Regions from separate parts of the Mucilaginibacter paludis DSM 18603 genome, predicted to be linked through region 2. Evidence: riboswitches for the same ligand, from Rfam matches in the RefSeq annotation. Region 2 holds a riboswitch; the other holds the start of a gene.
What was found. A riboswitch is a leader RNA that binds a small molecule or an ion and turns the genes downstream of it on or off. The one in region 2 is predicted to bind thiamine pyrophosphate.
Positions count from the first base shown of each region.

Region 1: another riboswitch for thiamine pyrophosphate. It lies ahead of thiS (sulfur carrier protein ThiS); the one in region 2 lies ahead of thiM (hydroxyethylthiazole kinase).

Region 1 covers NZ_CM001403.1:8,098,202-8,101,853, reverse strand. Annotated here, with positions in the region: gene thiC (phosphomethylpyrimidine synthase ThiC) at 1-1,478, opposite strand, end outside; gene thiS (sulfur carrier protein ThiS) at 1,491-1,694, opposite strand; TPP riboswitch at 1,757-1,844, opposite strand; gene MUCPA_RS39380 (hypothetical protein) at 1,954-2,076, shown strand; gene MUCPA_RS34245 (C10 family peptidase) at 2,481-3,652, shown strand, end outside.
Region 2 covers NZ_CM001403.1:7,279,598-7,283,249, reverse strand. Annotated here, with positions in the region: gene MUCPA_RS30945 (PAS domain-containing protein) at 1-1,151, opposite strand, end outside; TPP riboswitch at 1,423-1,521, shown strand; gene thiM (hydroxyethylthiazole kinase) at 1,580-2,371, shown strand; gene thiE (thiamine phosphate synthase) at 2,377-3,027, shown strand; gene thiD (bifunctional hydroxymethylpyrimidine kinase/phosphomethylpyrimidine kinase) at 3,014-3,652, shown strand, end outside.

The DNA of each region.
Region 1 (3,652 bases), 820 kb from region 2:
GGGGTTACATAACAAAGCATGGCTGTACCAAACCAGCCGATCATGGCTGCGCCGATGGCCGAGGTGATGTGGTCATAGCCCGGTGCAATGTCCGTGGTTAGCGGCCCCAAAGTATAGAATGGCGCTTCGCCGCAATGTGCCAGCTGCTTATCCATATTTTCTTTGATCATATGCATCGGGATATGTCCTGGGCCTTCAATAATGGTTTGCACGTCGTGTTTCCAGGCGATTTTGGTCAGTTCACCTAAAGTTTCCAGTTCGCCAAACTGAGCGGCATCGTTGGCATCGGCTATACAGCCGGGCCTTAAGCCGTCACCCAGTGAAAAGGCCACATCGTAGGCTTTCATGATTTCACAGATATCTTCAAAATGTGTATATAAAAAATTCTCCTGGTGATGGGCCAGGCACCATTTGGCCATGATAGAGCCGCCGCGCGATACGATACCGGTAATCCGTTTCGCAGTTAGCGGGACATAACGCAACAGCACCCCGGCGTGGATGGTAAAATAATCTACCCCTTGCTCTGCCTGCTCGATCAGTGTATCCCTAAAAAGTTCCCAGGTCAGGTCTTCCGCTTTTCCGTTAACCTTTTCTAAAGCCTGGTAAATAGGCACGGTACCAATAGGCACCGGTGAATTACGGATGATCCATTCGCGGGTTTCGTGAATATTTTTGCCGGTTGAAAGATCCATGATCGTGTCTGCCCCCCAGCGGCAGGCCCAAACGGCTTTTTCCACCTCTTCTTCGATACTGGAGGTAACAGCGGAGTTGCCGATATTGGCATTGATCTTCACTAGGAAATTACGTCCGATGATCATTGGCTCACTTTCCGGATGGTTGATGTTGGATGGAATGACAGCCCGCCCGGCAGCAACTTCGGCGCGTACAAATTCTGGCGTGATATAGCCTTTTGGGGTATTGGCACCAAAACTTTGACCTGGGTGCTGGTGTGCCATGGCCGCATACTGCCCGTTCAGCTGCTCTTTTAAAAGATCGATCCGCTGGTTTTCCCTGATCGCTATATATTCCATTTCGGGTGTAATGATCCCTTTTCGGGCATAATGCATTTGGGATACATTCATTCCCGGCCTGGCGCGGTAAGGCTTGCTGATGTGTGCAAATCTTAAAGCATCCAGGGTTTGATCATGGGCACGGAGTGTTCCATAGTCAGAAGAAATGTGTCCCAGCTGTTCTACATCGCCACGGCCGGTTACCCATTGTTCCCGCAAGCGGGGTAAACCTTTTTTTACGTCAATGTCGATATCCGGGTCGGTATAGGGCCCGCTGGTATCATAGATCGTTACCGGGGCATTAGGTTCAGTCTCTCCGAACCGTCCGTGAATCTTGGTTTCGCTCAGGAGTACTTCCCGCATGGCAACCTCAATATCATGCAGCTGCCCTTTGACGTACACTTTACGCGATGACGGGAATGGTGACCGGCTGATCGCCTGTTCATTTGGTGTTCTTTCGTTTTTCATTGCTTTGCAATTTTATCCGCCTTGCGTGGCTTTGATGATGGTGATATGATCTCCTGGATTCAGAAAATGAGATGCCCAGTGGTGTTTAGCAATAATCTCCTGGTTGACGGCCACAGCAATTCCGGTAATCGGTTGCGGAAAAAGAGGGTTTAGTATTTGCTGTAAGGAGCAAACATCGCTAACGGAATAAGTTTCTTGATTGACGGTGATATCCATTTGGCCAGAAATTTTCTAACGATAGGAATGCACCCGTATTAAGGAAGGAAAAACAACCCAAAAAAGGTTGTTCTACTTTTCCCTTCGGCGGTACTAACCGCATCAGGTTCAAAGGGTATTTCTCAGCACAAGGCACCCCTAAAGTTTTTGTAAAGTTAGAATTAATATTTTAACCGTACCGATGAAATTTTATTTTTTGAAATTAGTTACAGGGATTGTTGTCCAATATTAAATTTCAAGTTTAAATGATTATTTATAATTGAATAAACGAATTGTGCAGGAAAAGATATTGGATGAGCTACCCACTATTATGATTATGGGAATACCGAGCACATTACTTATTGATCCTAACGGAACGATTACTTTTAGCCGCTTAAACTGAACTCACGTCTTAGGTTAAATATATATATTCCTGATTTTAAAGTGCTGTAATAATGATTAAGGCCGTGTTAATAGTCTGAATAAATCAGACTTATTAAAACGCATCGATCTGGTTCAAAACTTTATTAAGTCATCCACTACCATAACGCATGAAAAGTGTAGGGCTGAAAATATTTCTTGTTTTGTGATAGCCAGTATTATATTTAATCTTTACTTTAGTTGCATAATTACTGGGGTGCCGAATTGAGGCTGAGATCAAACCCATTGACCATGATCAGCGTAATGGCTGCGTATGGAAGTTAAACAGCTTGGAGTGCACCCAAGTACATTGGAGTTTGATCCGATTTCTTCAACACCGTTCCCTTAAGTTTATTAATGCTGCAACTTAATTTACCTTATTTCACTATGAAGAAACAATTTATCCACACATGCTGCGCCGGTTTAGCCTTATTTGCGCTTCTGACATCTTGTAAGAAAATTATCCAGGATACATCATCGCCTGATATTGCCAAAGAATTACTTACTTTAAAAACCGACACGAACTTCATTTCCAGGGACTCCGCACTTGTTCTGGCAACCCGGACACGCAAATACCTTACATCGTACAGCAAAAAGTCCCTTTCTGCTACGGCCGATATCGCTGAAAGCGTTCAGAACTTCACCGTTTATGACCAGCAAAAAGTACCAGCAGCTTATGCGGTTAATTATTCAGGAAGCGGATTTGCTATAATTTCCGCAGATAAGCGTTTACCGGCCATTCTGGCATTTTCAGATGAGGGCCATTTGGATACAGCCCATGTGCCATTAGGATTTAATCGTTGGCTCACAGTGTTACGGGATTCCGTAAACTTTAAACGTTATGCGAGTGCTAACGCCGGAAGCGGGTCAGGCGGCGGTACAACGCCGGTATCTTCCGCCGACCCGGGTTTAGGTACCCTGAACGATGCTGTTAATCCAATACTACAATCTTATTGGGGGCAAGGAAGCGGATTTAACGATAATTGCCCAATTAAAAATTGCAGCCTCAATAATGGAAAAGCACTTGCTGGTTGCGTTGCTATCGCTATTGGGCAGGTCATGTACAAAAATCAGTACCCTTCTTCTTACAGCTGGGCTTCCATGTCGCCTTACACAGGTACTTCGGAAGCGGCAAGACTGATCAGGGATATCGGAGACAATGTCGGTATGGACTATGGCTGTGATGGGTCTGGCGCCGATGGCGATAAAACATTAAATTGTTTAAATTCCTATAATTATAATGTTAAGTCGGTTGACTACGATCCTGAATGGGGGACACCGGCACCTGTGATGCTTAACTTGAAGGCAGGGAGGCCAATTATACTAACAGGCGGAAAGCAAGGCAAAACCTGGCTGATATTCAATACTTATGATGACGGCCACGAATGGGTCTGTGATGGTTATAAACAATATACTAAGTTGGTTAAAGTCCGCGTAGGAAATCCTAGAGACGGCTTTCACCTGGAACAGCAAACCCGTTATTTTAACTATTACCATATGAATTGGGGATGGTATGGGAGCTACAACGGTTATTTTTCATTTGGTAATTTTGTTCCCGG
Region 2 (3,652 bases):
AAAATCTGATCGCAGTTATCAGATATCCGCATAAATCGGTTTTCAACTACATCTCTCGAAAATAAAACCTCCCCTATCCTGTTAAACAGGGTAGTCAGCTGGATATGGGCATCCTCCAAATCTACTGCTGCAAGCCGCTTTTCGGTAATATCCTGCACATAGCCGGCAATGGTATGGAGCTTATGATCGGCATTGCGTATCACCGTTACCCCATTATTCAGATACCTGATCTGCCCGTTATTTAAAATTCTAAAATTATAGCTTTCTACATTCGTTTTATCACCAACATCCAATGTTTTTTGAAGCACAAAGTTCCTATCTTCCGGGTGTACCTTTTGAATAAAACTTTCAAAAACACTCTCCGTTTTTGCAGGATCTATCGCCCAGATCCTGTACATTTCATCAGACCCGCTAACCACCTGAGTATCCAGGTTCATGCTCCAGGTGCCAAGGGAAGCCAATTTTTCTGCGATGTTGTTGTGTTCGTTATTCCTGATCAAACGGTCGAGCAGCCTGCTTCGATCCTTAGCTTCTTTCCGGCCCCGCTTCAGCAACATCACAATAAACGCTAAAATAAAGGCGCCAGTGGTAAACAAACTTATATTAACTATTGAAAGGGCTTTTTTAGACTCGGCCTTTCTCACACTCAGTAATCCATTCTCGTTATGCTCAACCTGCCTGATAAAAAAAGCACCCCTATCTGCATCTATTTTACCTTTGCCAGCTTGAACAAGCGCGAGAGCCGGTGCCAGGCCTTGAGATTTACGTAATGAAATAACTCGTTTTGAAAATGCTGTTTGTATATTGAGATACTTACCTACCGAATCTAACAGCGGCGGAATGACTAAATTATCTGCTGTAATATGTCTAACCGTATCAAGCTCCTTTAAAGCTTGATTGCTGACCTGGTTAAATCGCGTAACTGATGCCTGGTCGCCTGTCAGCATAAAATCCCTTGCAGACATGCCACTTTCAGTTGCAGCTAATTGAATACGGCCGGTATGGACCAGTACTTCGTCCGAATGTTTTAGCCACAATTCCCTCGTGTTAGCCCGCTTAATATCATAATAGGATGCAAACAGCAGGCAAGCCAGAATCAGCATGGATAATTCAATACTGTAAATGATCCGTTTATTGAAAGTATCCATCATTGGATTATTTAAATTGAGTAGCTGTAAAATGGCGATGACAAATGCCCGATCTAAACAATCAGATCAAACGACTTACAATTGGTTTGTATTTTAAAGGGCCAACCGCAGATTAAACAATGTAAAAAACATTTACAAATTAAAACTCAGGTTATCATGGTTAAACAAAGCCCGAATATGGCAGTGCATTCAAAGCTAATGATATTAATCAATATTTAACCGGATGTGATAAGCTAATTAAACTCGCTGAAAAAATAAATTCTGCTTACTTTTACAACGGCTTTAGGGGTGTACCTGTAACACAGGCACTGAGATGATACCCTTTGAACCTGATCCGGATAATGCCGGCGAAGGGAAAAGTAAATGTTAGTTCTGCATCTTTTTATTCAAAAAGAGCTCCTTGGCCATTTAATTTATTTAATAGCTATTTTATGAAGGAGCAAATCTGGGCGCAAATTATCGCCGTTAAACAAAACTCGCCGCTGGTACACAACATTACCAATTATGTGGTAATGAATAATACTGCCAATGCTTTGCTGGCCGTGGGAGCATCACCTATTATGGCACATGCCCATGCCGAATTAACCGAGATGGTTAACATAGCCGGAGCGCTTGTAATTAATATAGGCACGCTTGATGAGTACTGGGTTAAAAGTATGCTGATTGCTGCTGAACAAGCCAATACGCTTGGCAAGCCCTGGGTGCTTGACCCGGTTGGCGCAGGTGCCACAACCTACCGTAACGAGGTATTGAAACAACTTTTAAAACTTAAGCCCACAGTGATTAGAGGAAACGCCAGCGAAATAATGGCACTCGCAAGCCAAAGCAACAGTACCAAAGGAGTCGACAGCGTTCACCAAAGTAATGATGCTGTTTCGGCAGCGCTACGGCTTAACGATGAGTTTGGCAGTGTGGTTTGCATTTCGGGCGCTACGGATATTATTGTTAATAACGATAACACAACACGGCTTTCAAACGGCAATAGCCTCATGGCAAAGGTTACCGGCCTTGGCTGCACCGCTACGGCTTTAACCGGCGCTTTTTTGGCGGTAAATCCGCAGGATGCTTTTTTGGCTACTACAGCTGCTATGGCTCTGCTCGGTGTATGTGGTGAAATAGCCGCTGACCTATCCGCAGGCCCCGGAAGTTTACAGGTTAACCTACTCGACATTTTGTATAACCTTACTGAAGAAGAGTTTTTTACCACACTTAAAATAAGCTAAGCGTGATGGGCAATTTCCCTTACCGACTTTACCTGGTTACCGACGAAGCCGCCTGCCTTGGCCGGGACTTTTTTTGGGTGATTGAACAAGCCATTAAAGGTGGCGTTGATATGGTGCAACTAAGAGAGAAAAACCTATCGGACCAGGCTTTTTTAAACAAGGCCCTGCTGTTGAAAGATCTGTTAGACAGGTATAATGTCCCTTTGATAATTAATGATAATCTGCCGGTAGCCGTGCATTGCGGCGCGGCAGGGATACATGTTGGTAACAGCGACAGCCCGCCAACTAAAATACGCTTACAACACCCCGATACAAAATTTTTAGGTTATTCGATTGAGTATGAAGCGCAGCTTGAAACGGAGGATGCACGTGTATCAGATTACCTGGCTCTGAGCCCGGTTTACGCCACCAATACCAAAACGGATACTGTTACCGAGTGGAAAACTGAAGGCATCCACAGGGTACGACAGATAACCAATAAACCCTTAGTAGCCATCGGCGGAATTAATGAAGCTAATGCCGCTTCTATCATTACCGCTGGAGCCGATTGCCTGGCAATTGTATCGGCTATCTGCTCGGCCGAAAATCCGGCATTGGCGGCAGAAAGATTAAGAAACCTAATTGACCGAAGTATGAACAGCTATGAAAAAATTTAAATATACATCGGTATTGACCATTGCCGGCTCCGACAGCGGAGGCGGTGCAGGCATACAGGCCGACCTGAAAACATTTGCCGCCTTAGGCTGCTACGGTACATCGGCTATTACGGCCATCACCGTACAAAATACACTTGGCGTTACCGCGATACACAGTATTCCGCCGGAGATTGTGGCCGGGCAGATTACAGCAGTGATGGACGACATCAAACCATTGGCTATTAAAATAGGAATGATCCATAGCGCCGAACTGGCATTGGCTATTGCCACAACCCTTAAAAATTACCCGCATATACCGGTTGTGCTCGACCCGGTAATGGTAGCCACCAGTGGCGACCAGTTGATTGAGCATGATACCATCGGCCTGCTTAAAAAGGAATTATTCCCCTTGGCCACACTGCTTACACCCAACTTAGATGAAACCGCCCTATTGACTGGCAAACGCGTGAATAATGTAACCGATATGCAAAATGCGGCAGCGGAACTATTAAAAAAAGGTTGCAAAGCCGTTTTAATTAAGGGTGGGCATTTACAGGGAGATACTCTTTACAATTTCTATCTGGATCAAAATGCCGATCAGGAGTTATTTAGCTCTGTGGCGGTACAATCGCGCAATACACACGGT